Regions from separate parts of the Streptomyces sp. NPDC058576 genome, predicted to be linked through region 4. Evidence: riboswitches for the same ligand, from Rfam matches in the RefSeq annotation. Region 4 holds a riboswitch; each other region holds the start of a gene.
The links. Region 4 has a riboswitch for cobalamin ahead of metE (5-methyltetrahydropteroyltriglutamate--homocysteine S-methyltransferase). Riboswitches for the same ligand answer to the same signal wherever they lie in the genome.
Positions count from the first base shown of each region.

Region 1: linked by a shared signal. The riboswitch ahead of ACFWRV_RS29350 (ribonucleoside-diphosphate reductase subunit alpha) and the one ahead of metE (5-methyltetrahydropteroyltriglutamate--homocysteine S-methyltransferase) in region 4 are both predicted to bind cobalamin.
Region 2: linked by a shared signal. The riboswitch ahead of ACFWRV_RS24155 (cobalamin biosynthesis protein) and the one ahead of metE (5-methyltetrahydropteroyltriglutamate--homocysteine S-methyltransferase) in region 4 are both predicted to bind cobalamin.
Region 3: linked by a shared signal. The riboswitch ahead of ACFWRV_RS24950 (ABC transporter substrate-binding protein) and the one ahead of metE (5-methyltetrahydropteroyltriglutamate--homocysteine S-methyltransferase) in region 4 are both predicted to bind cobalamin.

Region 1 is NZ_JBHXPF010000056.1:23,186-31,161, forward strand. It holds gene ACFWRV_RS29330 (carbon starvation CstA family protein) at 1-1,935, shown strand, start outside; gene ACFWRV_RS29335 (YbdD/YjiX family protein) at 1,932-2,135, shown strand; gene ACFWRV_RS29340 (hypothetical protein) at 2,266-2,943, shown strand; gene ACFWRV_RS29345 (GNAT family N-acetyltransferase) at 2,943-3,452, shown strand; cobalamin riboswitch at 3,505-3,641, shown strand; gene ACFWRV_RS29350 (ribonucleoside-diphosphate reductase subunit alpha) at 3,778-6,192, shown strand; gene ACFWRV_RS29355 (ribonucleotide-diphosphate reductase subunit beta) at 6,192-7,208, shown strand; gene ACFWRV_RS29360 (hypothetical protein) at 7,205-7,420, opposite strand; gene ACFWRV_RS29365 (GlxA family transcriptional regulator) at 7,502-7,976, shown strand, end outside.
Region 2 is NZ_JBHXPF010000037.1:51,767-59,742, reverse strand. It holds gene ACFWRV_RS24170 (class II aldolase/adducin family protein) at 1-411, opposite strand, end outside; gene ACFWRV_RS24165 (anion permease) at 687-1,952, shown strand; gene ACFWRV_RS24160 (hypothetical protein) at 1,965-2,195, shown strand; cobalamin riboswitch at 2,345-2,477, shown strand; gene ACFWRV_RS24155 (cobalamin biosynthesis protein) at 2,615-3,595, shown strand; gene ACFWRV_RS24150 (cobyric acid synthase) at 3,639-5,438, shown strand; gene ACFWRV_RS24145 (putative cobaltochelatase) at 5,435-7,486, shown strand; gene cobO (cob(I)yrinic acid a,c-diamide adenosyltransferase) at 7,486-7,976, shown strand, end outside.
Region 3 is NZ_JBHXPF010000039.1:64,911-71,594, reverse strand. It holds gene ACFWRV_RS24960 (amino acid permease) at 260-1,714, shown strand; gene ACFWRV_RS24955 (Mov34/MPN/PAD-1 family protein) at 1,924-2,346, shown strand; cobalamin riboswitch at 2,360-2,557, shown strand; gene ACFWRV_RS24950 (ABC transporter substrate-binding protein) at 2,595-3,596, shown strand; gene ACFWRV_RS24945 (FecCD family ABC transporter permease) at 3,593-4,633, shown strand; gene ACFWRV_RS24940 (ABC transporter ATP-binding protein) at 4,665-5,462, shown strand; gene ACFWRV_RS24935 (putative leader peptide) at 5,532-5,645, shown strand; gene ACFWRV_RS24930 (MoaD/ThiS family protein) at 5,757-6,044, shown strand; gene ACFWRV_RS24925 (PLP-dependent cysteine synthase family protein) at 6,044-6,684, shown strand, end outside.
Region 4 is NZ_JBHXPF010000032.1:459-8,403, forward strand. It holds gene ACFWRV_RS21970 (lysine N(6)-hydroxylase/L-ornithine N(5)-oxygenase family protein) at 1-1,045, opposite strand, end outside; gene ACFWRV_RS21975 (pyridoxal phosphate-dependent decarboxylase family protein) at 1,116-2,699, opposite strand; gene ACFWRV_RS21980 (Imm49 family immunity protein) at 2,867-3,823, opposite strand; gene metE (5-methyltetrahydropteroyltriglutamate--homocysteine S-methyltransferase) at 3,952-6,276, opposite strand; cobalamin riboswitch at 6,440-6,655, opposite strand; gene ACFWRV_RS21990 (hypothetical protein) at 6,977-7,174, shown strand; gene cobF (precorrin-6A synthase (deacetylating)) at 7,275-7,945, opposite strand, start outside.

The DNA of each region.
Region 1 (7,976 bases), on a different contig from region 4:
TTCCACCCCACCGACCGCCGGGTCCTGTTCGGCCACCACTTCGCCGCCATCGCGGGCGCGGGCCCGCTGGTCGGGCCTGTGCTCGCCGCGCAGATGGGTTATCTGCCGGGCACGATCTGGCTCGTCGTCGGCGTCATCTTCGCGGGCGCCGTCCAGGACATGGTGACGCTCTTCTTCTCCACTCGCCGCAACGGCCGTTCGCTCGGCCAGATGGCGCGCGACGAGATAGGCCCGGTCGGCGGGATCGCCGCCCTGGTCGCGGTCTTCATCATCATGATCATCCTGCTCGCGGTCCTCGCGCTGGTGATCGTGAACGCGCTCGCGCACTCGCCTTGGGGCGTCTTCTCCATCGGCATGACGATCCCCATCGCCCTCTTCATGGGCGTCTATCTGCGCATCCTGCGGCCCGGGAAGGTCAGTGAGGTCTCCGTCATCGGCGTCGCGCTGCTGCTGCTCGCGATCGTCTCGGGCGGCTGGGTCGCCGAGTCCTCGTGGGCGGACTTCTTCACGCTGGAGCCGGGCACGCTGGTCATCTGGATGATCGCGTACGGGTTCCTCGCCTCCGTGCTCCCCGTGTGGCTGCTGCTGGCCCCGCGCGACTACCTCTCCACCTTCATGAAGGTCGGCACGATCGGGCTGCTGGCCCTGGGCGTGATCGTCGCGCTGCCGACCCTGAAGATGCCCGCGGTCACCGACTTCGCCTCCAGCGGCTCGGGCCCGGTCTTCGCCGGCTCGATGTTCCCGTTCGTCTTCATCACCATCGCCTGCGGCGCGCTCTCCGGCTTCCACTCCCTGGTCTCCTCCGGCACCACGCCGAAGATGGTCCAGAAGGAGACGCAGATCCGGATGATCGGCTACGGCGCCATGCTGGTCGAGTCGTTCGTGGCGATCATGGCGATGATCGCGGCCTGCATCATCGACCCCGGCCTCTACTTCGCCATCAACGCGCCCGTCGGCGTGATCGGCGACAGCGTCCAGTCCGCCTCCGAGGCCGTCGCCAACTTCGGCTTCACCATCTCCCCGGACGCCCTGGCCCAGGCCGCCAAGGACGTCGAGGAGCAGAGCCTCCTCTCCCGGACCGGCGGCGCGCCCACCTTCGCGCTCGGCATGGCGGAGATCTTCTCCGCGGTGATCGGCGGGGCGGGCATGAAGGCGTTCTGGTACCACTTCGCCATCATGTTCGAGGCGCTCTTCATCCTCACCACCGTGGACGCCGGCACCCGGGTCGGCCGCTTCATGCTCCAGGACATGCTGGGCAACGCCTACAAGCCGTTCCGCGAGGTCAGCTGGAAGCCGGGCGTCTGGTTCGCCAGCGCCGTCGTGGTCGGCGGCTGGGGCTACTTCCTCTGGGTCGGCGTGCACGACCCGCTGGGCGGCATCAACCAGCTCTTCCCGCTCTTCGGCATCGCCAACCAGCTGCTGGCCGCCGTCGCGCTGGCCGTCTGCACCACCCTGCTCGTCAAGTCCGGGCGTCTGAAGTGGGCGTGGGTCACCGCGGTGCCGCTCGCCTGGGACGTGGCGGTCACGCTCACCGCGAGCTGGCAGAAGATCTTCTCCGAGGACGTGAAGGTCGGCTTCTTCGCCCAGCGCGACAAGTACCAGGCGGGCATCGACGCGGGAGAGGTGCTGGCCCCCGCGAAGAACATGGAGGAGATGCGGACCGTCGTCACCAACTCCACCGTCGACGGGGTGCTGAGCGCGCTCTTCGCACTCCTCATCATCGTGGTGCTCGTGGACGCCGGGCGGGTCTGCTACAAGGCCATCCGCGACCCGGAGAGCGTCAAGCTCCACGAGACGCCGTACGTGGAGTCCAAGCTCGTCGCGCCGGCCTCGCTCATCGCGACCAAGGAGGAGAAGGCCGAACTCCTCGCGGCGGGCGTCGGCCCCGAGGGCGGCATCCGCAAGGAGGCGGCCAAGACGGGGAGCCGGACATGACGGTCGCGGACGTACGGCGGGTGGCGGGACGGATCCGCTGGTACGTCCGTGAGCTGACCGGCGAGTCCACGTACGACCGCTATCTGGCGCACGCGAGGGCGCACGATCCGGACGCACCGGTGATGACCCGCCGCGCCTTCGAACGCAGCCGTACGGACGCCCGCGAGGCGGACCCCCGCGAGGGCTTCCGCTGCTGCTGAGCACCGTCGGCCGATCGGGGCCGCCGCACCCCTTCCCGGGCGCGGCGGCCCCTTCCCGCGTCCTCGTGCGGGCTGGCCGCCGTTCGGTTTCCCGGTGCGCGGAGCACTCGGCGTACGAAAGGATGTGCCCATGACGCCGCCCTCCCGATCGCCCCGACTCCGGCCCGCCCTCCTGGCCCTGACGCTGGCACTGGCCCTGGCGGCGACGGGCTGCGGCACCGAACCGGCGCCCGACGCGAAGGCGGCGGGCCGCAGCGGCTCGGACGCCCCGGCGCCCGACCGGGCGGAGCTGGAGGCGCGGGCGGCGGCCGTGCAGACCGTCACGGAGCATGTGTGGGTGACCGAGGCCCCGGGCTACGCCCTGGCGCGCCAGTCGGTCGGGGTGCTCGGCGACGACGGGTTCGGCAGCGTGTACACCGAGCCGAACGGCGGCCGGATCCAGCTGTCGGTGGAACGTCTCCCGCACGGCGAGGCCGACTGTACGGACGGCTCCGCGCCCGCGGGCGGTCAGGAGCCCCTGGTGACGTGCGAGCGGGACGGCGAACAGTGGTACCGGGCCACGGAGTCGGGCCACGCGTACGCCCGGGAACAGGGCGGACTCGTGGTCACGCTGAGCGGGCCGCGCGAAGAGGTGGACCGGGCGACGCTGCGGTCGGCGGCGCGGGCCGCTCACCGCGCCGACGACTACGAGCTGGACCAGGTGCTGCCGCCGGCCGGAGAGGTCGCCGGGCGGCAGCCGGTCGAACGCGGCGATCTGCCCCCGGTGGGCGACGGCGCACCGAACAACGAGGTGGGAGCGAGCGGCTGATGGATCTGACGATCAGGGTGGCGGAACCCGCCGAGTACGCCGTGCTCGGCGGGATCGTCGCCGAGGCGTATCTCGGCGACGATCTGCTGGACGGCCCGCAGGATCCGTATCTGCTCAAGCTGCGGGCGGTGGAGCAGCGGGCGGCCGAGGCGGAGGTGCTGGTCGCGCTCGACGCGGACGGGGTGGTGCTCGGGGGTGTGACGTATGCCCCTCCCGGCACTCCGTGGCGGGACATCGCCGGTCCGGACGAGGCCGAATTCCGGATGCTGGCCGTGGCCCGCGCGGGGCGCGGACGGGGCGTGGGAGAGGCGCTCGTGCGGGCGTGCGTCCAGCGGGCCCAGTCCGCCGATGGCGTCCGGGCTCTGGTCCTGTCGACGCAGCCGGCCATGCTCTCAGCCCATAGGATCTACCGTCGGCTCGGCTTTCTGCGAACCCCCGAACGGGACTGGGAGCCGGTGCCGGGCCTACGCCTCATGACCTTCCGGCTGGAGCTGAGGGCGGCGTCCTGAGGGGCGTAGGAAATCGACGCGACACAACATGTGGGGGCCGCAGCATCTGGCGGCCCCCACATGTATGCTCGACCTCGCTGTCGTCGCAGGGGAATCCGGTGCGAATCCGGAACTGTCCCGCAACGGTGTGATCAGTGCGCTTTTGCGCACCCGCAAGTCCGAAGACCTGTCGACAGCGCGTCCGGCTCGACCGAACCGGACGCCAGACGTCCGGGCCTCGCGGATAGGCCGGTGGACGCCGTCAGCTGTGCTGCCCTGCCCGGGGTTTCGCGCTGCCCGGCTTCCCCGCCTTCCGCCGGCCCCCTGCCGAGCGAGGGAAAGCCCAGTGACCATCGCGCCCGCCGATCCGGTTTCAGCCACCGAATCCGCTGCCTCCACCACGTCCGGCGAAGGCACGAACGACGGACCCGGGACCGCCTTGCTGCGGACCCTGACGGACCTCACCGTCGATCTTCCCGACACAGACCCCGGACGGGTCGCCGCCGCCGCGCTGCGCGGGCGCAACGCCCGTTCCGACGAGGCCGAACTGCGCTCGCTGGCCACCGAGGCCTCCGCGGGGCTGATCTCCGAGGACCCGGCGTACTCCCGGCTGGCCGCCCGGCTGCTGACCCGCACGATCGCGGACGAGGCAGCCGGTCAGGGCGCGACGCACTTCTCCGCCTCGGTCGCCGTGGGCCACCGCGAGGGCCTGATCGCCGACCGCACCGCCGCGTTCGTGGAGCTGCACGCGAAGGCGCTGGACGAGCTGGTGGAGCGGACGCTGGCCGAGGGCGCCGACGACCGCTTCGGCTACTTCGGTCTCCGTACGCTGCACAGCCGCTACCTGCTGCGCCACCCGATCACCCGCCAGGTCATCGAGACCCCGCAGCACTTCATGCTGCGCGTGGCCGCGGGCCTCGCCGAGGACGAGTCGGTCCGGGCGCTCGACGAGGTCGCCGCGCTCTACGGGCTGATGAGCAAGCTGGACTACCTCCCCTCCTCCCCCACGCTCTTCAACTCCGGCACCCGGCACCCGCAGATGTCCTCCTGCTATCTGCTGGACTCGCCCAAGGACGAGCTGGACTCGATCTACGACCGCTACCACCAGGTGGCGCGGCTCTCCAAGCACGCGGGCGGCATCGGTCTGTCGTACTCCCGCATCCGCGCCCGGGGTTCGCTGATCCGGGGCACCAACGGGCACTCCAACGGCATCGTGCCGTTCCTGAAGACGCTGGACGCCTCGGTGGCGGCGGTGAACCAGGGCGGCCGGCGCAAGGGCGCCGCCGCGGTCTACCTGGAGACCTGGCACGCGGACATCGAGGAGTTCCTGGAGCTCCGCGACAACACGGGCGAGGACCAGCGGCGTACGCACAACCTGAACCTGGCGCACTGGATCCCGGACGAGTTCATGCGCCGGGTCGACGCGGACACCGAGTGGTCGCTGTTCTCGCCCGCCGACGTGCCCGAGCTGGTCGACCTCTGGGGCGACGCGTTCGACGCGGCCTACCGGGCGGCCGAGGCCAAGGGCCTGGCCCGCAGGACGATTCCGGCGCGTGAGCTGTACGGCCGGATGATGCGGACCCTCGCGCAGACCGGCCAGGGCTGGATGACGTTCAAGGACGCCTCCAACCGGACCGCGAACCAGACGGCGGAGCCGGGCCGGGTCGTCCACTCCTCGAACCTGTGCACGGAGATCCTGGAGGTCACCGACGACGGCGAGACGGCCGTCTGCAACCTGGGCTCGGTCAACCTGGGCGCCTTCGTGGCGAACGGCTCGATCGACTGGGACCGGCTGGACGCCACCGTCCGCACGGCCGTGACCTTCCTCGACCGGGTCGTCGACATCAACTTCTACCCGACCGAGCAGGCCGGGAACTCCAACTCCCGCTGGCGCCCGGTGGGCCTCGGCGCCATGGGCCTCCAGGACGTCTTCTTCCAGCTGCGCCTGCCCTTCGACTCGCCGCAGGCCCGCGCGCTCTCCACGAAGATCTCCGAGCGGATCATGCTGGCCGCGTACGAGGCGTCCTGCGACCTCGCGGAGCGCTCGGGCCCGCTGCCGGCCTGGTCCGAGACGCGCGCCGCGCGCGGTGTGCTGCACCCCGACCACTACGACACCGAGCTGAACTGGCCGGAGCGCTGGGACGCCCTGCGCGCCCGGGTCGCGAAGACCGGCATGCGCAACTCGCTGCTGCTGGCCATCGCGCCGACGGCGACGATCGCCTCGATCGCCGGCGTGTACGAGTGCATCGAGCCGCAGGTCTCCAACCTGTTCAAGCGCGAGACGCTCAGCGGAGAGTTCCTCCAGGTCAACGCCTACCTGGTGGACGAGCTGAAGAAGCTCGGCGTGTGGGACGCCCGCACCCGTGAGGCGCTGCGCGAGGCCAGCGGCTCGGTACAGGGCTTCGCGTGGATTCCCGAGGACGTGCGGGCGCTGTACCGCACCGCGTGGGAGATCCCGCAGCGCGGCCTGATCGACATGGCGGCGGCCCGTACGCCGTTCCTCGACCAGAGCCAGTCGCTCAACCTGTTCCTGGAGACGCCGACGATCGGCAAGCTCTCCTCGATGTACGCGTACGCCTGGAAGCAGGGGCTGAAGACGACGTACTACCTGCGTTCGCGCCCGGCGACCCGGATCGCCCGTGCCGCGTCGGGCCAGGCGTCGGCCGCCGCCCCCATTCCCGTACAGCAGGCTTCGGCGCCCGACGCGGACGCCATCGCCTGCTCTCTCGAAAACCCCGAGTCCTGCGAGGCCTGCCAGTAATGAGCACGAACGAAGAGAAGAACCTGCTCGACCCGGGATTCGAGCTGACCCTGCGTCCGATGCGCTACCCGGACTTCTACGAGCGCTACCGGGACGCGATCAAGAACACCTGGACCGTCGAGGAGGTCGACCTCCACTCGGACGTCGCCGACCTCGCGAAGCTGTCGCCGGGTGAGCAGCACATGATCGGCCGACTGGTGGCGTTCTTCGCGACCGGTGACTCGATCGTCTCGAACAACCTCGTGCTGACGCTGTACAAGCACATCAACTCCCCCGAGGCGCGGCTGTACCTGTCGCGGCAGCTCTTCGAGGAGGCCGTGCACGTCCAGTTCTATCTGACGCTGCTGGACACCTATCTGCCCGACCCGGACGACCGGGCGGCGGCGTTCGACGCGGTCGAGGAGATCCCCTCGATCCGTGAGAAGGCGCAGTTCTGCTTCAAGTGGATGGACTCGGTCGAGAAGATCGACCGGCTGGAGACGAAGGCGGACCGCCGGCGCTTCCTGCTGAACCTGATCTGCTTCGCGGCGTGCATCGAGGGGCTGTTCTTCTACGGCGCGTTCGCGTACGTGTACTGGTTCCGTTCGCGCGGTCTGCTGCACGGTCTCGCCACGGGCACCAACTGGGTGTTCCGTGACGAGACGATGCACATGAACTTCGCGTTCGAGGTGGTGGACACCGTCCGCAAGGAGGAGCCGGAGCTCTTCGACGACGCGCTGGAGCAGCAGGTCACCGACATGCTGAAGGAAGCGGTCGAGGCGGAGCTGCAGTTCGGCCGCGACCTGTGCGGCGAGGGCCTGCCGGGCATGAACACCGAGTCGATGCGCCAGTACCTGGAGTGCGTCGCCGACCAGCGGCTCGCCCGCCTGGGCTTCCCGACGGTGTACGGCTCGGAGAACCCGTTCTCCTTCATGGAGCTCCAGGGTGTCCAGGAGCTGACGAACTTCTTCGAGCGCCGCCCGTCCGCCTACCAGGTGGCCGTCGAGGGCTCGGTCGGGTTCGACGACGACTTCTAGACCCTGACCCACGTCCTGAGGTGAGGGCGCCGCGTGGCCGTGACCGGCCGCGCGGCGCTTTCCGTTTCCGGGGGTCCGGCCACCCGCCACCCCCGTTCCGCCGCCCGCAGCTGGCGGTCGATGCGGCGTTCGCGGGCGACGCCGAGGGCCACGGGCGCGAGGACGAGGGCGAAAAGTGCCGCTACGACCAGGTAGTTCAGGAATGTGTTCATGTCTCTACTCTGGACCGCCCGGACGAAAATCATCAGTGGCAGGACTGCCATCGGGCATCAAATAGCTGCCACACTTGCTCCATGCTGACCAATGTCGCCGCTCTTCTCCTCGACGAGGTCCACCCCTTCGAACTCGGCGTCCTGTGCGAGGTGTTCGGACTCGACCGCAGCGAGGAGGGTCTGCCGGTGCACGACTTCGCCGTGGTCTCCGCCGAGGGCCCCGTCCTGAACACCCACGCGGGCTTCACCATCACCACGCCGCACGGCCTGGAGCGATTGGAGGAGGCCGACCTCATCGCCGTGCCGGCGGGCAGCCACTTCATGGACCGGGAGTATCCCGAGGAGGTCCTGGACGCGCTGCGCCGGGCCGTGGAACGCGGCTCACGGGTGCTGAGCGTCTGCTCGGGGGCGTACGTCCTCGGCGCGGCCGGACTGCTGGACGGCCGCCGCTGCACCACGCACTGGCGGCACGCGGCGGAGCTGGCCCGCCGCTACCCGAAGGCGATCGTCGAGCCGGACGTGCTGTACGTGGACGAGGGCCCGGTGATCAGCTCGG
Region 2 (7,976 bases), on a different contig from region 4:
GCCGTAGCGGGCGTAGGCGGCGGTCCGGACGGGGCCGCCGAGGATGGCCGCCGCGTAGTGCACGAGCGGCACCTCGGTGACGAGGGTGGAGACGGCGGTGGCGTGCACGGCGTGGGTGTGGACCACGGCGGCGGCGTCGGTGGAGCGGTAGACCGCCAGGTGCAGGGGGAGTTCGCTGGTCGGCCCGAGGTCCCCGAGGACCTGGCGCCCTTCCAGGTCCACGCCGACCGCGTCCTCGGGGCCGAGCCGGTCGTAGGGAACCCCGCTGGGCGTCACCAGGACGAGGTCGCCGACGCGGGCGGAGACGTTGCCGGAGGTGCCGACGACCAGGCCGTCCGCCGCGCTCCGACGGGCTGTGTCCACGACGGCCCGCCAGGCCTGGCCGACGGATTCCGGCTGCTGCTCGCTCATGGGGCGAGCGTAGGGGGGAGGGCGCGCAACCGGAACGTCACGAAGGGAGTGACGGGGATCTCTTCCGGGTGCCGAACAGCCGGTCGCAAGGTTCGCCAACGGGCGGCAAAGGCCGCCCACATCCCGCCCCACAGGCACGCGCAGCCTCCCCCGCACACAAGCGGAGGCGGCCCACTCCGTTTGGGGTCACCGCAACGCCCTGCTCAGTTCATCTTCCGTTCACTCAGGTTGCCTACGGTCCACGTGCCACTGACGTCGAACGATTGCCTGGGTAAATGGAACACATCACGCTGCTGCTTGCGATTGTGGTCGTAACAGCTCTCGTGTTCGATTTCACGAACGGTTTCCACGACACCGCCAACGCGATGGCGACCACCATCTCGACCGGCGCACTGAAGCCCAAGACAGCGGTGGCGATGTCCGCCGTTCTCAACCTGATCGGCGCGTTCCTGTCGGTGGAGGTCGCCAAGACGATCTCCGGCGGGATTGTCAACGAGGACGGCCTCAGAACCGAGGTCATCTTCGCGGCGCTCGTCGGCGCCATCCTGTGGAATCTCCTGACCTGGCTGGTCGGCCTGCCCTCCAGCTCCTCCCACGCCCTGTTCGGCGGTCTGATCGGCGCCGCGGTGATGTCGGCCGGCTGGTCGTCGATCAACGGCGGCACCGTGGTCACCAAGGTGCTGCTCCCGGCGATCGCCGCCCCGCTGGTGGCCGGCCTCGCCGCGATGCTGGCCACGCGGCTGACGTACCGGATCAACCGGAAGGTCACCGACCCGAACCAGCTGAAGTCGACGGCCAAGGGCTACCGGGCCGGACAGATCGCCTCCGCCGGTCTCGTCTCGCTCGCCCACGGCACCAACGACGCCCAGAAGACGATGGGCATCATCACGCTGGCCCTGGTCACCGGCGGCGTCCTCGCCCCCGGCTCCAACCCGCCGATGTGGGTCATCGTCTCCGCCGGTGTCGCCATCGCGCTCGGTACGTACCTCGGTGGCTGGCGCATCATCCGCACCATGGGCAAGGGCCTGACCGACCTTCAGCCGCCGCAGGGCTTCGCCGCCCAGACGAGTGCGGCGACCGTCATCCTGGCCTCCTCGCACCTCGGCTTCTCGCTCTCCACCACGCAGTCCTGCTCCGGGGCCGTGATGGGCGCGGGTCTCGGCCGCAAGGGAGGCGTGGTCCGCTGGTCCACCGCCACCCGGATGTTCATCGCCTGGGGTCTGACGCTGCCGGCCGCGGGTCTGGTCGGCGCGGGCGCCGAGTTCCTGACCAAGCAGGGCACGTGGGGCATCACCGTCACCGCGATCCTGCTCGTGGGCGGCTCCTTCGCGATCTGGCTGGCCTCGCGCCGGCAGCCGGTCGACCACACCAACGTCAACGACACGGACGGCGGTGACGACGAGCGCCAGGGCGTCGTCACCACCGCCATCGCCGCGGTCCAGCCGCCGCCCATCGGCGGCCCGGCCGCCGAGCTCATGACCACCATCCCGGCCCCGGCCTCGGCGCCCGACGACCCGGCCCGGCCGCCGGCCAAGGTGTAAGGACACATCCGCATGAAAATCGACTGGGCAGCTCTCGCCTCCGTCTTCGGTGTCAGTCTCGTGGTCACCGTCGCGCTGGTCGGCCTCTTCACCCTGGGCATCGTCGCCCTCTCCAAGCAGTCCGCGACGGCCGGAAGCAGCGCCTCCGGCGGATCGGTCGCGCTGGCGCGCACCGGCGCGTACGCCTGCTTCGGGCTGTGCGTGGCGGCGGTCTCGTACGGGATCTACCTGATCGTCGCCTGACCCCGCACAGCGCACTCCTTCGGGCCGGACACACCCTCGTGTGTCCGGCCCGATGTGCGTCCGCCCACAGTGGAGCCCCGCAGGTCAACAGCGAGTTGACGACTGTTCTCGGGGCGTGGTGGACTGCCGGAGCCATTTACGGCGACAGCAGAGGAAGCCGGTGCGAATCCGGCGCGGTCCCGCCACTGTCACCGGGGAGCACTCCCCCACACCGGACGTCACGGCTCGCGGCACGCGGGCTGGAAGGCCGGGGGAACTGCGGATCCGGGAGCCAGGAGACTCTCGTCGCCGGTCACGTCGAACCAGGGCGCGGACCCTGAGTGAGGACCTACACCATGCCCGGCCGCCGTGCGCCGTCTCCTGCGCCGATTCCCGCCCCCCTTCGTGCCGGAACGCCTCTTTCCGCGACGGGCTGAGCCGTGCGTGCGGACCGTGTCTTCGCGTACGGCGCCACCACCGGGCTGATCGCCGACGCGCTGCTCGGCGACCCCCGCAGGGGCCACCCCGTCGCCGCGTTCGGCCGCGCCGCCGCGCGGGTCGAGTCCGTGCTGTGGCGTGACGACCGCGGCCGGGGCGCGCTGCACACCCTCGTCTGCGCCGGAGGCGCCGTGGGAGCCGCCGCGCTGACCGCCCGCGCCGTGCGGGGACGCCCGGCGCTCGCCGTCGCGCTGACCGCCGCCACCGCGTGGTCCGTCGTCGGCGGTACGTCGCTGGGCCGGGAGGCCCGCGCCATCGGAGGCGCGCTGGCCGCCGGGGACCTGGAGGTGGCCCGGGAGCGGCTACCGCATCTGTGCGGGCGCGATCCGCACTCCCTGGACGGGCCGGGGATGGCCCGCGCGGTCGTCGAGTCGGTCGCCGAGAACACCTCGGACGCAGTCGTCGGCGCGCTGGTGTGGGGGGCGATCGGCGGGGTTCCGGGGCTCGTCGGGTTCCGGGCGGTGAACACGCTCGACGCGATGGTCGGCCACAGGTCGCCCCGCTACCGCCGCTACGGCTGGGCCTCGGCGCGCCTGGACGACGTGGTGGGGTGGCCCGGCGCCCGGTTGACGGCCGCGCTGGCCGTGGTGGGCGGCGGGCGGCCCCGGGAAGCCGTACGCGCCTGGAAGGCCGACGCACACCGTCACCCGAGCCCGAACGCGGGGCCGGTGGAGGCCGCGTTCGCGGGGGCGCTCGGCGTACGGCTCGGCGGGACGCTGGCGTACGCGGGGCGCGTCGAGCACCGGCCGGTGCTGAACGGGGCGGCCGGGCGGGAGGTGCGAGGCGCGGACATCGAGCGCGCGGTGCTGCTTTCGCGCCGGGTGAATGCGCTGGCGCTGGGCGTGTGCGTGGCGGGGCGGTTGGCGGCGGGACGCCTGGTCGCGCGGCGATCGGTCGCGGCGCGGAAGCGGGGGCGGGCATGAGCGGTACGACACGGTGGAGTGCGGTACGGGAACGGGGACGGGCATGAGTGGCGGCGGGCTGCTGGTCGCGGGAACGACCTCGGACGCGGGCAAGAGCGTCGTCACGGCGGGCATCTGCCGCTGGCTGGTGCGCCGGGGCGTGAAGGTCGCGCCCTTCAAGGCGCAGAACATGTCCCTCAACTCCTTCGTGACCCGTGAGGGCGCGGAGATCGGGCGCGCCCAGGCGATGCAGGCGCAGGCCGCCCGGGTGGAGCCGACGGCTCTGATGAACCCGGTGCTGCTGAAGCCCGGCAGCGACCGCTCCAGCCAGGTGGTCCTGATGGGGAAGCCGGTCGGCGAGATGAGCGCCCGGGGGTACCACGGGGGCCGTCAGGAGGCCCTGCTCGGGACGGTCACGGACTGTCTGGCGGAGCTGCGGTCGACGTACGACGCGGTGATCTGCGAGGGGGCGGGGTCCCCCGCCGAGATCAACCTCCGGCGGACCGACATCGTGAACATGGGGATCGCGCGGGCCGCGCGGTTCCCCGTGCTGGTGGTCGGGGACATCGACCGGGGCGGGGTGTTCGCCTCGTTCTTCGGCACGACGGCGCTGCTGAGCGCGGAGGACCAGTCGCTGGTCGCGGGCTACCTGGTGAACAAGTTCCGGGGAGACGTCTCGTTGCTGGAGCCGGGCCTGGACATGCTGTACGGCCTGACCGGGCGTCGGACCTACGGGGTGCTGCCGTACGCCCACGGGCTCGGCATCGACGAGGAGGACGGCCTGCGGGTGTCTCTGCGGGGTGCCGTACGGGAGTCGGTCGTCGCGCCGCCTCAGGGGGAAGACGTGTTGCGGGTCGCGGTCTGCGCGGTGCCGTTGATGTCGAACTTCACGGACGTGGACGCCCTGGCCGCCGAACCGGGCGTCGTCGTGCGGTTCGTGGACCGGGCGGAGGAGCTGGCCGACGCCGACCTGGTGATCGTGCCCGGCACGCGCGGCACGGTGAAGGCCCTCGCCTGGCTGCGCGAGCGGGGACTCGCGGACGCGCTGGTGCGGCGGGCGGCGGAGGGCCGGCCGGTGCTGGGGATTTGCGGCGGGTTCCAGGTGCTCGGTGAGCGCATCGAGGACGAGGTCGAGTCGCGGGCGGGGGTCGTGGACGGGCTGGGGCTGCTGCCCGTACGGGTGCGGTTCGACCGGGACAAGACGCTGGCGCGGCCGGTGGGTTCGGCGCTCGGCGAGCCGGTGGAGGGGTACGAGATCCACCACGGGGTGGCCGATGTGCGGGGCGGGGAACCGTTCCTCGACGGGTGCCGGGTGGGGGCGGTGTGGGGGACGCACTGGCACGGGTCGCTGGAGAGCGACGCGTTCCGGCGGCGGTTCCTGGAGGAAGTGGCCCGGGCCGCCGGGCGGCGGTTCGTGCCGGCGCCGGACACGAGTTTCGGGGTGCTGCGGGAGGAGCAGCTGGATCGGCTCGGGGATCTGGTGGAGGAGCACGCGGACACGGATGCGTTGTGGCGGTTGATCGAGGGGGGTGCGCCTGGGGGGTTGCCGTTCGTGCCGCCGGGGGCGCCGGCCCTGCCGAGTGCGGGTGCGGGTGCGGGTGCGGGTGCGGGTGCGGGTGCGGGTGCTCCGGAGAGCCGGGGCGCTGCCCCGGACCCCGCTCCTCAATCGCCGGAGGGGCTTGAAGTTGCCGGGGCCGCTGCGTCAAGAGGCGAGGGGCTTGAAGTTGCCGGGGCCGCTGCGCCAAGAGGCGAGGGGCTTGAAGTTGCCGGGGCCGCTGCGCCGAGAGGCGAGGGGCTGGAAGTTGCCGGGGCCGCCGGGCTCGGGCAACAAGCTGGACAGCATGTCGACCAGGAGGCCAAGTGAGTACGCCGTATCCCTTCACCGCGATCGTCGGGCAGGACGACCTGCGGCTCGGGCTGTTGCTCAACGCCGTCAGTCCGGCCGTCGGCGGAGTGCTCGTGCGGGGCGAGAAGGGGACCGCCAAGTCCACCGCCGTGCGGGCCCTCGCCGCCCTCATGCCCGAGGTCTCCGTCGTGCCGGGGTGCCGGTTCTCCTGTGATCCCGTCTCCCCCGATCCGGCGTGTCCCGACGGGCCGCACGCGGAGACCGCCGGTGTGTCGCGTGCGGCGCGGACCGTCGAGCTGCCCGTCGGCGCGTCCGAGGACCGGCTCGTGGGGGCGCTGGACATCGAGCGGGCGCTCTCGGAGGGCGTGAAGGCGTTCGAACCGGGGCTGCTGGCCGACGCGCATCGCGGGATCCTGTACGTCGACGAGGTCAACCTGCTCCACGACCACCTGGTGGACCTGCTGCTGGACGCGGCGGCCATGGGCGCTTCGTACGTCGAGCGCGAAGGCGTCTCCGTACGGCATGCGGCGCGGTTCCTGCTGGTCGGGACGATGAACCCGGAAGAGGGCGAGCTGCGGCCGCAGTTGCTGGACCGGTTCGGGCTGACCGTGGAGGTGGCCGCGTCCCGGGACACCGACGAGCGGGTCGAGGTCGTGCGGCGCCGGCTCGCGTACGACGACGATCCCGAGGGGTTCGCCGCGCGCTGGGCCGCGGAGGAGTCGGCGCTGCGGGAGCGGATCGCCACCGCGCGTGCCCTGCTCCCCCGCGTCGTGCTCGGTGACGGCGTGCTGCGGCAGATCGCCGCCACCTGCGCCGCGTTCGAGGTCGACGGGATGCGGGCCGACATCGTGATGGCCCGCACCGCCACCGCGCTCGCCGCCTGGGCGGGGCGCGAGGAGGTCACCTCCGACGACGTACGGCAGGCGGCTCTGCTGGCCCTCCCCCACCGGCGGCGACGCAACCCGTTCGACGCGCCGGGTCTCGACGAGGACAAGCTCGACCGGACGCTGGACGAGGCCGCCGGGGATCAGGAGCAGGACAGCGACCCGGGCGACGACGACCCCGACCCCGGCCCGGACGGCGGAGGCGACGGGGGCGGTGGCGGTGGGGTGCCGCCGCAGGCCGACGGGGAGGACCGTACGCCGCCGCAGGGCGAGGGCGGCTCGGACGACACGCCGTCCCAGGCCCCCGAGGGCAAGCCCGACGCGCCCGGCCGGTCCTCCGGAGCCGAGCAGCAGCCGGTGGCGTCCGCCGAGCCGTTCCGGGCGAAGATGCTCAGCGTGCCGGGGCTGGGCGAGGGGGCGGCCGGACGGCGCTCCCGGGCGCGTACCGAGCACGGGCGTACGACCGGCGCGCGTCGGCCGCAGGGGGCGCTGACCAAGCTGCACCTGGCCGCGACCGTGCAGGCCGCCGCCCCGCACCAGCACGCGCGCGGGCGCTCCGGGCGCGGGCTCGTGGTGCGCCGGGACGATCTGCGGCAGGCGACCCGGGAGGGGCGTGAGGGCAACCTCGTGCTGTTCGTCGTGGACGCCTCCGGGTCGATGGCGGCCCGGCAGCGGATGAGCGCGGTCAAGGGGGCCGTGCTGTCGCTGTTGCTGGACGCCTACCAGCGGCGGGACAAGGTCGGTCTGGTCACCTTCCGGGGCAAGGAGGCCGAGGTGGCGCTGCCGCCGACCTCGTCCGTGGACGCGGCCGCCTCCCGCCTGGAGTCGCTGCCGACCGGGGGCCGTACCCCGCTGGCCGCGGGGCTGCTGAAGGCCCATGACGTGCTGCGGGTGGAGCGGCTGCGCGATCCGTCGCGGCGCCCGCTGCTGGTCGTGGTGACGGACGGGCGGGCGACCGGCGGTCCGGAGCCGGTGGCGCTCGCGGGGCGGGCCGGGCGGCTGCACCGCTCGGAGGGGACGGCCTCGGTCGTCGTGGACTGCGAGTCCGGGTACGTACGCCTCGGTCTCGCCGGGGAGCTCGCCCGGGAGTTGGGAGGCACCGCCGTCACGCTGGACGAGCTGCGGGCCGACTCGATCGCCGGGCTCGTCAAGGACGTCACCGCAGCCGGGAGGGCCGCTTAATGCCGCAGGGACAGCCGATATCGGTGCCGGACGACGGGCTCACCACCCGTCAGCGGCGCAACCGACCGCTCCTGTTCGTGCACACGGGCATAGGCAAGGGCAAGTCGACGGCGGCCTTCGGGCTCGCGCTGCGGGCCTGGAACCAGGGCTGGCCGATCGGGGTGTTCCAGTTCGTGAAGTCGGCGAAGTGGAAGGTCGGCGAGGAGAACGCGCTGAAGGTGCTGGGCGCGAGCGGCGAGGGCGGCACGGTCGACTGGCACAAGATGGGCGAGGGCTGGTCCTGGGTCCAGCGCGACGGCCAGCTCGACAACGAGGAGAAGGCCCGCGAGGGCTGGGAGCAGGTCAAGCGCGACCTGGCGGCCGAGACGTACAAGCTCTACGTGCTGGACGAGTTCGCCTATCCGCTGCACTGGGGCTGGATCGACACCGACGAGGTCGTCGAGGTGATGCGGAACCGGCCCGGCACCCAGCACGTGGTGATCACTGGCCG
Region 3 (6,684 bases), on a different contig from region 4:
CCACCAAGTCATTCGGGCTATTCGTACCGGACAGAGCCTCTTGTCTGCTTTTTCCTGTGGCGTGCGCCACAGAATGTCCCACGGTGTGCTGTGACGGCCGTGATAAATCTTCACGACCGCCCGGGGAACGCCACCCCTGTTTCCCGGGGGCGCTACACACCGGCCGAACGCCGGTCGCACTCCATCCATATCCGGGGGGATCAGGACCTGATCCGCAGCCTTGTACGGCGCGGATCGGCGTGGAGAAAGGCGCACCACCATGACATCGGCGCAGGTCGACGAGGGACAGGTCGACAAGGGTCAGCCCGGCGGCAATGCCGGGGACGCCGGAACCAGCGGCGAGGGATACCAGCGCGGTCTGGGAGCTCGTCAGATTCAGATGATCGCCATCGGCGGAGCCATCGGCACGGGGCTTTTCCTCGGCGCGGGCAAAGCCATCGACCGGGCCGGGCCCAGCCTCATCCTGGCCTACGTCGTCGCGGGCCTGGTCATCTTCTTCATCATGCGGGCCCTGGGCGAACTGCTCATGTACCGCCCGGTCTCCGGCTCCTTCTCGGAGTACGCCCGTGAATTCATCAGCCCGTTCTTCGGATTCGTGACGGGCTGGACCTACTGGCTCTTCTGGGTCGTCACCGGAATCACCGAAGTCACGGCCGCCGCCACCTATATGACGTACTGGTGGAACATTCCGCAGTGGCTGTCCGCCCTGGTCTTCACCATCATTCTCTACGGCGCCAACCTGATCTCCGTGAAGCTCTTCGGTGAGCTGGAGTTCTGGTTCTCCATGGTCAAGGTCACCGCCATCATCGGCATGATCCTGATCTGCGCGGGCGTCCTCACCATCGGCTTCTCCGACGCCGGCGACACCGCGACCGTCTCCAACCTCTGGAACGACGGCGGGTTCTTCCCCCACGGCATCACCGGCACGCTCATGACGCTCCAGATCGTCATGTTCGCCTTCCTCGCCGTGGAACTCGTCGGCGTCACCGCCGGGGAGTCCAAGGACCCCAAGACCGTGCTGCCCAAGGCCATCAACACCGTGCCGTGGCGCATCGCCGTCTTCTACGTCGGCGCGCTCATCATGATCCTCTCGGTCGTGCCGTGGTCCACCTTCAAGCCCGGCGTCTCCCCGTTCGTGAAGGCCTTCGAGGAGATGGGGCTCGGCGTCGGCGCGGCCATCGTCAACTTCGTCGTCCTCACCGCGGCGCTCTCCTCCTGCAACTCCGGCATGTACTCCACCGGCCGCATGCTCCGCGACCTCGCGCTCAACGGCCAGGGCCCCCGCGCCTTCACCAAGCTGACGAAGAACGGCCTGCCGCTGGTCGGCACCACGTTCTCCGCCGCCCTGATGCTCGTCGGCGTGTGGATCAACTACCAGTGGCCGGGCGAGGCGTTCAACTACGTCGTCTCCTTCGCGACCATCTCCGGCATGTGGGCCTGGATCATGATCCTGATCAGCCAGATCCGATACCGCCGCAAGGCCGACGCCGGTCTGCTGCCGCAGTCCTCGTTCAAGGCCCCCGGCGCCCCGTACACGAGCTGGTTCGCGCTCCTGTTCATCGGCATGGTCATCGTGATGATGGCGATCGACAAGGACGCCAGGATCTCGCTCTACTGCGCACCGCTGTGGGCGCTCATCCTCTTCGTCTCCTACCGGGTGCTCCAGGCGCGCACCCCGTCGGCCCCGGAGAAGACCTCCACCGGGACCCGCTGACCCCGAGGGCGGGCCCCACGACCGCCCCCTCCTCCCGGACCGCCCCCGGCCGCCCCAAAGGCCGACGGCGTCCAGCATGCGGCCCCTCGCGTACCACCCATCGGTACGCGAGGGGCCGCCTGCCTCAATCCTCCGCCTTGCAGCCGCACGCACCCAGCCCCGCTCCTTCTCCCACCCCCCCCATTCCCGGTCGGTCTTATCCTGGCGCCATGCTGACCATCACCCAGACGCTCTACGACCAGATCGTCGCCCACTCCCGCGCCGACCACCCCGACGAGGCGTGCGGAGTGGTCGCGGGCCCGGCCGGGACGGACCGCCCCGAGCGCTTCATCCCGATGCTCAACGCCGCCCGCTCGCCCACGTTCTACGAGTTCGACTCGGCCGACCTGCTCAAGCTCTACCGCGAGATGGACGACCGCGACGAGGAACCCGTGATCGTCTACCACTCGCACACGGCGACCGAGGCCTACCCCTCCCGCACCGACGTGACGTACGCCAACGAGCCCGGCGCCCACTACGTCCTGGTCTCCACCGCCGACACCGACGGCTCGGGCCCCTTCCAGTTCCGCTCGTACCGCATCGTGGACGGCGAGATCACCGAGGAAGACGTGCAGGTCGTCGAGGCGTACTGAGCCCCCGGGCGGCCAGTAGGGCCGCCGTACGGGTCTGGCACACTGCACCCCGAACCCATCAAGGCAGCAGGAACCAGGAAGCCGGTGCGAATCCGGCACGGTCCCGCCACTGTGACCGGGCCCCCTCCCGCGCGGACGCGTCCCCGACAGGACGAACCGCACCGGAGGGCGGCCCGGAAGCCAGGAACTGGCCCGCCGCCTTCTCGCATCGACCAGGGGACGCGGAAATCCCCCGGAGAGGCCCCGCCATGTCCCGGCGCACCCCCGCGCTCATAGCCGCCGCCGTGCTGCTCCCGCTCGCCCTCACCGCCTGCTCCTCCTCCGACTCCTCCGGCGACGCCGCCACCGGGGACAAGGCCGCGGCGAAGAGCGACGGCTTCCCGTACACCGTCAAGAACTGCGGTGTCACCACCACGTACAAGGCCCCGCCGAAGCGCGTCGTCACCATGAACCAGCACGTCACCGAGATCATGCTGGAACTGGGCCTGAAGAAGTCCCTCGTCGGCACCGCCTACCTCGACGACCAGGTCCTGCCGAAGTACGCGAAGGACTACGCCTCCGTTCCCGTCCTCGCCAAGGAGTACCCCTCCTACGAGCAGGTCCTCGCCGCCAACCCCGACTTCGTCTACGGCGGTTACGGCAGCGCCTTCACCGCCTCCGACGGCCGCGGCCGCGAGGCGTTCGACAAGTCCGGCATCGAGACCCGCCTCAACACCGAGAGCTGCACCAAGGGCGACCAGCCCATGGACACCCTCTACGAGGAGATCCGCGAGGTCGGCCGCACCTTCGGCGTCGCCGACCGCGCCGAAGCCTGGATCAAGCAGGCCAAGGCCGACAACGCCGCCACCGCGAAGAAGCTGGCCGACCTGAAGCCGGTCTCCGTCTTCGTCTACGACAGCGGCGACAAGACCGCCTTCACCGCGGGCGGCGAGGGCATCGGCAACGAGCTGATCGAACGGGCCGGCGGCACCAACGTCTTCGCCGACCTCGACAAGCCCTTCGGCGACGCCTCCTGGGAGAACGTCGTCGACCGCAGGCCCGAGGTCATCGTGATCTACGACTACGGCGCCACCACCGTCGAGCAGAAGAAGAAGCGCCTCCTGAGCGACCCGGCCCTCGCCGACGTCCCCGCCATCAAGAACGAGCGCTTCGCGGTCATGCCGCTCTCCGACGCCGTACTCGGCGTCCGGGTGCCCGCCGCCGTCGACAAGCTCGCGGCCCAGCTCCACCCGGCGGCCTCCACCTCGTGACCTGCCGCGCCTCCGCACCGCGGCGGCCGCTCGGTTACGCCCTGGTGCTCGGCGTCCTCGTCGCGCTCCTCGCCGTCGCCGTGCTCGCCGCCCTCGCCCTCGGCTCCGTCCGCATCCCGCCCGGCCAGGTCCTCGACATCCTGACCGGGCGGGCGGAGGCGAGCCCGTTCCGCACGATCGTCCTGGACGTCCGGCTGCCCCGGGTCCTGCTCGGCATCGTCGTCGGCGCCGGGCTCGCCGTCATCGGCACCGTCCTCCAGGCCCTCGTACGCAACCAGCTCGCCGACCCGTTCCTCCTCGGCGTCTCCTCCGGAGCCTCCACCGGCGCGGTCCTGGTGATCGTCCTCGGCATCGGCGCCACCCTCGCCACCACCGTCACGATCCCCGCCGCCGCCTTCGCCGGCGCACTCCTCTCGCTGCTCCTCGTCTACTCCCTGGCGCGCGGCGGGGGCGGCCTCACCACCAACCGGCTCGTCCTCGCCGGCGTCGCCGTCTCCTACATCCTGTCCGCCCTGACCAGCCTGATCCTGGTCACCTCCGCCCGCGCCGACCACCTCCAGGAAGTCCTCTACTGGACCCTCGGCGGCCTCGGCGCGGCCCGCTGGGACATGCTCGCGCTCCCCGCGACCACCCTGGTCATCGGCACCGCGGTCCTCCTCACCCTGGCCCGCCCGCTCGACCTGCTCCTGGTGGGGGAGGAGGGCGCGACCGTCCTCGGCCTCGACACCGCCCGCTTCCGGGCCGCCGTCTTCGTCCTCGCCTCGCTGATGACCGGGGCGCTCGTCGCGTACAGCGGGGCGATCGGCTTCGTCGGGCTGATGGTCCCGCACATGGCCCGGATGGCCGTCGGCGCCGCACACCGCGCACTGCTCCCGGTCGTCGCGCTCGGCGGGGCGGTGTTCCTGGTCCTCGCCGACCTGGCCGCCCGGACGCTCGCCGCCCCGCAGGACATCCCGGTCGGCGTGCTCACCGCGCTGACCGGCGGCCCGTTCTTCCTCTGGATGCTGCGGCGCAGACCCGAGGGAGCACCCGCATGACGACCGTACGTACTCCCGAGGGAGCCCGCCCGTGACCACCCTGCGCACCGAGGCACTCTCGTACGGCACCGGCGAGGGCCGCCACCTCGTCGACGCCGTCGACCTCACCGCCGCCGACGGCGAGACCGTCGGCCTCGTCGGCCCCAACGGCAGCGGCAAGACCACCCTCCTGCGCTGCGTCTACGGCACCCTGCGCCCCACCCACGGCCGGGTCCTCCTCGACGGCGACGACCTCGCCACCCTCCCCGTGAAGGCCCGCGCCCAGCGCATCGCCACCGTCCCGCAGGACGGCCACGCCGGCTTCGAGCTCACCGTCGGCCAGGTCGTCGCGATGGGCCGCGCCCCGCACAAACGGTTCTGGGAGGCCGACACCGCCGCCGACACCGACCTGGTCACCGAGGCCCTCGCCCGGGTCGGGATCGCCGCGCTCGAACCCCGTACGTTCTCCTCCCTCTCCGGCGGCGAACGCCAACGGGCCCTGGTCGCCCGCGCCCTGGTCCAGCAGCCCTCCCTCGTCGTCCTGGACGAGCCGACCAACCACCTGGACATCCGCTACCAGCTGGAGATCCTCTCCCTGGTCCGCGACCTGGGCACCACCAACCTCCTCGCCCTGCACGACCTCAACCTCGCCGCCTACTACTGCGACCGCCTCTACGTCCTCATGGACGGCCGCGTCGTCGCCTCCGGCACCCCCGAAGAGGTCCTCACGGCCGATCTGCTCGGCGAGGTGTACGGCGTCGCCGCCGAGGTCAGCGCCCACCCGAAGACCGGCGCCCCCACGGTCGTCTACCTTCCGGAAGGGACCGACAGCCCCACCCGGTCCATATAGCGGTCGCTCACCATCCACCATGTGGGATCACACTCGGGTTTCCGCACAGGGAATCGATACGATGCCCGCATGGTTCCCCATGACGTGAGCAACAAGACGCCGGGCACGCTGCTCGTCGCGCGGCTGCACGTCGACCTGTGCAGGCTCGCCAGCGCGATCTGTCCCACCGCAGCCTGCCCGTGAGCCGCCCGGCCTGAGCCGCGGTCCGCGCGCCCACCACACGCACCACCCCCTGCGCGGGGGCAGAAACGCGCGCCCCACGCCACCTCTCCGCTTTCGACAGGAGCCCACGCCATGGCCATCGAGGTCCGCATCCCGACCATCCTCCGCACCTACACCGACGGCGCGAAGGCCGTCGAAGGCAACGGGGACACCCTCGCCGACCTCTTCGCCGACCTGGAGAGCCGCCACACCGGCATCCGTGAGCGCATCGTCGACGGTGCGAACGGCGAACAGCTCCGCCGCTTCGTGAACGTCTACCTCAACGACGAGGACGTCCGCTTCCTCGACGGCATCTCCACCAAGCTCAGCGACGGCGACAACGTCACCATCCTCCCGGCCGTCGCCGGCGGCATGCGCTGATGCGGTACGACTCCCCGCTGGCGGCCGTGGGGAACACCCCCCTCGTCCGCCTTCCGCGGCTGTCCCCGTCCGAGGACGTCCGCATCTGGGCCAAGCTGGAGGACCGCAACCCCACCGGCTCGATCAAGGACCGCCCCGCGCTCCACATGGTCGAACAGGCCGAGAAGGACGGCAGGCTGACACCCGGCTGCACCATCCTGGAGCCCACCAGCGGCAACACCGGCATCTCGCTCGCCATGGCGGCCAAGCTCAAGGGCTACCGCATCGTCTGCGTCATGCCGGAGAACACCTCGCAGGAACGGCGCGACCTGCTCGCCATGTGGGGCGCCGAGATCATCTCCTCCCCGGCCGCAGGTGGCTCCAACACCGCCGTCCGCGTCGCGAAGGAGCTCTCGGCCGAGCACCCGGACTGGGTGATGCTCTACCAGTACGGCAACCCGGACAACGCGGGCGCCCACTACGCCACCACCGGACCGGAGATCCTCACCGACCTCCCGTCCATCACCCACTTCGTCGCGGGCCTCGGCACCACCGGCACCCTCATGGGCGTCGGCCGCTATCTCCGCGAGAACCGCGAGGGCATCCAGATCGTCGCCGCCGAACCGCGCTACGACGACCTGGTCTACGGCCTCCGCAACCT
Region 4 (7,945 bases):
CGAGAACGACGGCGTCCGTGACGAGCCGGCCCCGCCGCTCCTGCTGGCCGTGCTCGACGCTCAGCTCGATGCGCCCCGCCGCGGTGGCGGCCGCTCCGGTGACCTCGATGCCGGGTGTCAACGTGACGTCGGGCCAGCCCCCGCCGAGGCTCCGCCGGTACAGCTCGTCGTGGATGTCCCCGAGCGTGTCCCCGCTGACGCCCTTGTAGAGCTGCCACTGACGGGGCAGGAGCCGGTCCCGGGTGGCCTGCGGAAGTCCGTGGAAGTAGCGGGTGTAGTCGGGCGTGAACTGCTCCAGGCCGATCTTGCTGTACTCCATGGGCGCGAAGGCCGGCGTACGGGCCAGCCAGGTCAGCGCCTCCGCCCCCTCGGGCCGGGACCGCAGCAGGTCCAGCAGGACTTCGGCGCCCGACTGGCCCGAGCCGACGACGGTGATGTGGCGGGCGGCCAGCAGCCGGTCCCGCTGGGCGAGATAGTCCGCGGAGTGCAGCACCACGGCGGCCGGGTCCCCGACCAGCTCCCGCAGCGGTTCGGGGACGTGCGGCGCCGTGCCGACGCCGAGGGCGAGGTTACGGGCATGGGCGAGCCCGCTCGTGAGCGCTTCCCCGTCGGGGCCGAGGCGGCTGAACTCCACGGCGAACGCGCCCTGTCCGGGGTCCCAGGCGACGGTGTCGACGCGGTGGCCGAAGCGGGTGGAGGGCAGTTCGGTGCTCACCCAGCGCAGGTAGTCGTCGAACTCGGAGCGGTGGATGTGGAAGCGCTCGGCGAAGTAGAACGGGAAGAGCCTGCGGCGGGTCTTGATGTAATTGAGGTAGGACCAGGGGCTGGTGGGCTCGACGAGGCTCACCAGGTCGGCCAGGAAGGGCACTTGCAGCGTCGCGCCCTCGATGAGCAGCCCGGGGTGCCAGTGGAAGGCGGCGCGCTGCTCGTGGAAGGCGGTGCGCAGCCCGGGAACGCCGTCGGCGAGTGCGGCGAGCGAAAGGTTGAAGGGCCCTGCCCCCACCCCCAGCAGATCGAGGGGCGGCGTGCGCGGTCCGGGTGTCATCGGGTTCCTCCGGCGGGGGTCGCTGGGGCGGCGGGGGGTCGTCCCGTACGCGTCGTGCGCATCGTCGACGTCATGGCGACAGCCTTTCCGTCACGGGGGCATCGGTACCTTCGGCCGCCGCGGCTTCGCTCGCCGCACGGTCCGCCGCCGCCGTGACGAGGTCGAGCAGGGGTAGCAGGTCGGCCGTGGCGGCGTTCGGGTGCAGGAGGGTGGCCTTCAGCCAGAGGCGGCTGCGGCCGTCGCCGTCCTCCGCGACCGCCCGGCCGAGGACGGCGCGCCCCTCGGTGAGCAGGGTGCGGCGGACTGCGGCGACCACGGCGTCGCCCGCCTCGTCGGGCAGCCCGTCGGCCACCGTCGGCCGGAACAGCACGGTGCTGATCCCGATGTCGCCGGGCCGGCGGCGCAGTGCCGGGCGCGCGTCGACGGCCCGGCCGAACTCGTGGGCCGTACGCACGCAGTGCTCGACCAGTGTGCCGAGCCCCCGGCGTCCGAGGGCGCGGAAGGTGACCGCCATCTTCAGGGCGTCGGGGCGGCGGGTGGTACGGATCGAGCGGCCCAGCAGGTCGGGGAGTCCGGCCTCGGTGTCGTCGTCGGCGTTGAGGTAGTCGGCGCGCAGGGACAGCGGGGCGAGCATCGCGGCGTCGGCGACGGCCAGCACTCCGGCGGCGACCGGCTGCCAGCCGAGTTTGTGCAGGTCGAACGTTACGGTGGCGGCGTGCTCCAGGCCGGCGAGCTGAGGGGCCAGGCGCTCGCTGAACAGCAGTGGGCCGCCGTACGCGGCATCGACGTGGAGCTGGGCCGTGTGCCGTTCGGCGATGCGGGCGATCTCCGGGAGCGGGTCGATGCGCCCCTCGTCGGTGGTCCCGGCGGTGGCGACGACCAGGAGCGGCGCTCCGGCGAGGCGGGTCAGGGCGCGGTCGAGGGCGGCCGGGTCGATCCGGCCGTTGCCGCAGGGGACGACCGTGGGGGCGGGCAGGCCGAGCATCCAGGCGGCACGGTGGACGCTGTGGTGGACGTTGGCGCCGGTCACCACTCGCAGCGGACCGGGGGCCGACCGTTCCCGGGCGAGGAGCAGGGCGACCAGGTTGGACTCGGTGCCGCCGCTGGTGATGAGCGCGTCGGGGGCCGGGGCCGTGGGGTGGACGAGCCGGGCCAGTGCGGCCGTGGTCAGCTCCTCGATCACACCGGCGGCGGGCGCCTGGTCCCAGGAGTCCATGGAGGGGTTGAGGGCCGCCCCCGCCAGGTCCGCCGCGACGGCCACGGCGAGCGGCGGGCAGTGCAGATGGGCGACGCAGGCGGGGTCGGCCGGATCGGCGGCCCCTTCCGCGACCGCGCGCACGACGTCCCCGAGCGCGGCCTCGGGGCCGACGCCCTCCTCCGGCAGAACCGGGGAGCAGAGGGCCAGGGTGCTCAGGGCCACGGCATCGGGCCCTCCGGCGGGCAGCGGTCCGCCCCGGGCCGGGGCGGCGTTCTCCAGGGCGTCCAGGACGATCGCGGTGAGGGCCCGCAGGTGGTCCGGCCCGTGCGCACCGCCCGCCACGAGGCCTCCCCGTACGTCCTGTGCGCCGGGCCCCGACGGCGTACCGGCACGCGCGCCCGACGCCCCGGCCTGCGCCGGGGGTTCGCCGGGGAGCGGGAGCGGAGGAGGCGGCATGGCGAGGACCTTCGGTCGTGGTGCGGGCGGGCCGTGCGGAAGCGGGTCCGCGCGCGGGGCGACACCGGGGGCGGAGAGATCCACCGCCGGGGATTTGCTGGTTAGGCTAACCTAACTTGGAGGGCGCGAACGACGGGCGGCCCGCCGGGCCCCGGAGGCTGCTTCGCCTACTGGGCAACCGAGTTGCCGGGTCCCGCCTCCGCTGCCCGGCGCAGCGCGTCCGGGGAGCCCAGCAGGTCGGGCGGCAGATAGCGGGAGCCGATGCCCAGCTCCCATCCGTGCACCTGGACGGCGAGGGCGGCCAGGGCGAGGGGGTCGAGCGGCAGCAGGGTGCGGGGCGCGGGAGCGGGTCCCGCACTCTCCCGGTAGGCGTCGAGCCGGTCCGCCAACGCCTGCTCGAACGCGTGCTGTTCGTCGTCGAGGAGCAGGCGCAGAAGGTGCTGATCGGGGGTGAGCGCGCCTACGGCGTCCAGCGCGGCGGCCGCCTGTACCCGCTCGTCGGCATCGGGCTTGCGCAGGGGCACGGTGGGCCGGTGGCGGGGCTGGTGGCCTTCCGCCTCGGCCAGATACGGGCACAGGGCGTCCATCGCGGCGAGGTCCGCCGGGTCCGATGCCGAGGCGAGCGAGGAGTACGGCACCCCTTGGCGGATCGAGGGCGCGAAGTCGTTCCGCAGCAACGGCCCGATCACCCGCTGCCGTTGCCGGACGAGACCGCTGGCGAGGGAGACCGCGAAGAGGTCCAGCCAGGTCCGGGCCGAGGGAGCCTGCGCGTTTGAGAAGGCGACGACGTCGCCGAAGGATATGTCCTCGCTGCTGAGGCTCTCCCCGACCAGGGGGAAGAAGATCTCCTGGTCCCCGTCGGGGAAACAGCCGACGCTCATCTCCCCCAGGTGGCACTCCGCCGCCGTGCTCAGCGCGGAGCGTGCCAGATCGTCGAGCGCGATCCCCTGCCCGGTGCGGGCGGCGACGTGGTCGAGCAGTTCCTCGGCCAGTTCGCGCATCCGCCGCGGGTCCGGATCGTCGTAGCGCATCCGGTGCCACCGCCCCGCGGTACGGCCGACGATGCCTTCCGATGCCTCGCCCAAGCGCCGGATATCCACCTCATGACACGTCACTTCCCGCACGCACGCCGCCCTTTCGTGATCTTCGATCCGGAAGCGGCACGCTATCAGCGGACTCGGACACGCACCGGTCCGTACGGGTGGGGGCCCGGCGCGGGAGCGGCGGTCACCGCTCCCGCACCGGGCCCGGATCACGCCGCGTCGGTGGGCAGCTCGGCGCGGATCTCCCGCGCGGCGGCGACCAGGTTCTCCAGGGAGGTCCGGGTCTCCAGCCAGCCTCGGGTCTTCAGGCCGCAGTCGGGGTTCACCCACAGCCGTGTCGCCGGGATGGCCTCAAGTCCCTTGCGCAGCAGGGCCGCTGCCTCCTCGGTGCTGGGGATGCGCGGGGAGTGGATGTCGTAGACGCCGGGTCCGGCCTCCCGCGGATAGCCGTGGGCGGCCAGTTCGCGGGCGACCTGCATGTGGGAGCGGGCCGCCTCCAGGCTGATGACGTCGGCGTCGAGGTCGTCGATGGCCTGGACGATGTCGCCGAACTCCGCGTAGCACATGTGGGTGTGGATCTGGGTGTCCGGCCGCACGCCTGCGGTGGCGAGGCGGAAGGACTCCGTCGCCCACTCCAGGTACGCGGCGTGGTCGGCGGCGCGCAGCGGGAGCGTCTCGCGCAGCGCGGGTTCGTCGACCTGGATCACCGACGTTCCGTTCGCTTCGAGGTCGTTCACCTCGTCGCGCAGGGCGAGGGCCACCTGGCGGGCGGTGTCGCCGAGCGGCTGGTCGTCGCGGACGAAGGACCAGGCGAGCATGGTGACCGGCCCGGTGAGCATGCCCTTGACGGGGCGCTCGGTCAGCGCCTGCGCGTACGTGGTCCAGCGCACGGTCATCGGCTCGGGCCGCGAGATGTCCCCGGCGAGGACCGGCGGGCGGACGTAGCGGGTGCCGTAGGACTGCACCCAGCCGTGCTGGGTGGCGAGGTAGCCGGTGAGCTGCTCGGCGAAGTACTGCACCATGTCGTTGCGTTCGGGCTCGCCGTGCACCAGGACGTCGATCCCGGCCTTCTCCTGGAAGGAGAGGACCTCGCGGATCTCGTCCTTGATGCGCTCCTCGTACCCGGCCTCGTCGATCCGGCCCGCCCGCAGGTCCGCCCGCGCCGTGCGCAACTCGGTGGTCTGCGGGAACGAGCCGATCGTGGTGGTCGGCAGCAGCGGCAGCCCGAGGTGCGCGCGCTGGGCGGCGGTCCGCTCGGCGTACGGCTGGGAGCGGCGGCCGTCCGCGTCGGTGATGGCCGCGGCACGGGCGCGGACGGCCGGGTCGCGGGTGATCGCGGCGTCGGTGCGGGAGGCCAGGTCGGCGCGGTTGGCGGCGAGTTCGGCCGCGATGGTGTCCGTTCCGGCGGCGAGACCGCGGGCCAGGACGACGATCTCGGCGGTCTTCTGCCGGGCGAAGGCGAGCCAGCGGGCGATCTGCGGGGCGATGTCGGTCTCGGCGGCGGCGTCCAGCGGGACGTGCAGCAGCGAGCTGGAGGCGGAGACGTCGACCCGGTCGGCGAGGCCGAGCAGGGTGCCGAGGGTGGCGAGCGACTTCCCGTAGTCGTTGATCCAGATGTTGCGGCCGTTGACGACACCGGCCACCAGCCGCTTGCCGGGCAGTCCCCCGGCGGCGGCCAGGTCGTCGAGATTGCCCGCGCCGGTCTCGGTGAAGTCGAGGGCCAGCCCGTCGACGGGAGCCTTGGCCAGGACCGTCAGCGCCTGGCCGAGCCGCCCGAAGTAGGAGGCGACGAGCAGCTTGGACCGGTCCGTGAGGCCGCCGAGCTCGCGGTAGGCACGGGCGGCGGCGTTCAGCTCGGCCGGGGTGCGGTCCTGAACGAGCGCGGGCTCGTCCAGCTGCACCCACTCGGCACCGGCCGCGCGCAGGTCCGCGAGGACCTCCGCGTACACCGGCAGCAGCCGGTCCAGCAGGGTCAGCGGCTCGAAGTCCGGGGCCACGCCGGGGGCCGCCTTGGCGAGCAGGAGGTAGGTGACGGGGCCGACCAGGACCGGGCGCGGGGTGTGGCCGAGCGCGAGGGCCTCCTTGAACTCGGCGACCTGCTTGGCCGAGTCGGCGGTGAACACCGTGTCCGGTCCCAACTCAGGCACCAGATAGTGGTAGTTGGTGTCGAACCACTTGGTCATTTCGAGCGGGGCCACGTCCTGCGTGCCGCGGGCCATGGCGAAGTAGCCGTCGAGGGCGTCGGCGCGGACCGCGTCGCGGTGCCGCTCGGGAACAGCGCCGACCATGACACTGGTGTCCAGGACATGGTCGTAGTACGAGAAATCACCGGTCGGCACTTCGTGGACGCCGGCCTCGGCGAGCTGCTGCCAGGTTCCCCGGCGCAGTTCCGCGGCGGTCTGCCGGAGGGCGTCGGCGCTGACGCGGCCCTTCCAGTAGCCCTCGATGGCCTTCTTCAGTTCACGGTTCTGACCCTGGCGGGGGTAGCCGTACACGGTGGCCCGTGCTGCCGCGGCTGCGGGCTTCGCTGTCACGTGACTCTCCTTCGCGAGCGTGTCTGCGGTGCAGATCCCGGGACGGGACGCGGACGCGAAGGGATGACGCATCGGGCGGACACCGGACACGTCGAACCGTGTCCGTCCACCTGATGGTTACGCCGACCCGCCCACGAGGTCACCGAGATCTCCGCACGCGAACGGTCGCGTGCGGGCAACGGGCAGGTCTTCGGACTCGCGGGCACGTCTGCCGGGGCAGACACCTAAAGGCCGTCGCTTCCCAGACCCGGCCGGGCCCAGTGCGTATGACGGCGGTCGTTCCCACTCACCGCTGCGGGGCAGTCCCGGATTCCCACCGGGTTCCCTCTTGCGACACCCTGTCTGGCGGACAGGGCGAACCAGTTGCAGCGGCCAGCCTAGGGGACGACCGCCGGGCGCACACCGTTGTTCACACTTCGGACGGTGATGTGAGACACGCGCCCGCTTCTTCCCGATCGCGCTGAAGACCGGGCCGGGCCACGGAGCGGGGGCGACACGGGTTCCCCCATCGTTCGACTTTTCGCCATCCGCTCCCTGACCTTCGGTCAGGTCGTTCGGCTCGACTGTGCGGAGGCAGTGACCCAGATGTAACCGATTGGCGTAGAGAACGCGGAACCACGGAGCGTCACAAGCCGTTCTTCTTCGCACTACACGGCCGCCGACCCGCGGCGAAGCCGACCGAGGAAAGGGACAACGCCCTATGAAGAAGACAGTCGGGTGGGCCCAGGACGGCGACGACTGGACGATCACCGTGAACGGCACGCTGTATCGCGCGATCGAACGGCCCACGGACGGCCGGGTGCACGACTACCTGGTGAGGGGCGACGACCTGACCGCCGAGTGCCCGAGCCTGGGGCACGGGCTCGGCGTGATCCGGGCGCACGAGACCCGGCGCTGACACCCCGCCGGTCCGACGACGAGGTGCGGAGGCCGCCCGCCGCCCGCGCCTCGACGCGGGCCCCTCGGCGGCCCCGGCAACCGTCAGCGATCAGCCGCCGTCAGTCCGTGCCGCCGACGCCGTCCGCCTCGTCCGGCGTCCGGCGCAGCAGATAGGTGTCCATGATCCAGCCGTGCCGTTCGCGGGCCTCGGCGCGCAGGCGGCTGATGTCGTCGGCCACCTCGTCGAGCGGGCCGGAGACCAGGATCTCGTCGGGGGTTCCGATGTACGCGCCCCAGTGGATCCACAGGCCCCTGCCTGTCAGATGGGTGAAGCTCTCGTGGCCGTCGAGCATCACGACGATGTCGCCGTCGTCCTCGGGGAAGCCCTGGGCCAGCCGCCTGCCGGGGGTGATGTGGATGGGCCGGCCGACCTGGTTCAGGGTGACGCGGTGCCGGGCGGCGAGGGCGGAGACGCTGCTGATGCCGGGGACCACCGCATGGCCGAATTCCACCGTGCCGCGCCCTCGGATGTCGTCGAGGATCGCCAGCGTGCTGTCGTAGAGGGCCGGATCGCCCCACACCAGGAAGGCTCCGCACTGCCCCGGTGCGAGCTCCTCGATGATCAGGCGCTCGCAGATGTCGGCGCGGCGGTGCCGCCAGTCGTGCACCGCCGAGGTGTAGCGCCCGCCGTCCTGCTGGGTCCGGTCGCGCCACGGGTCGTCGGCCTCCACCACGCGGTACGGGCCGGTGAGGTGCTCGTCGAGGATGTCGCGCCGCAGCCGGGTCAGGG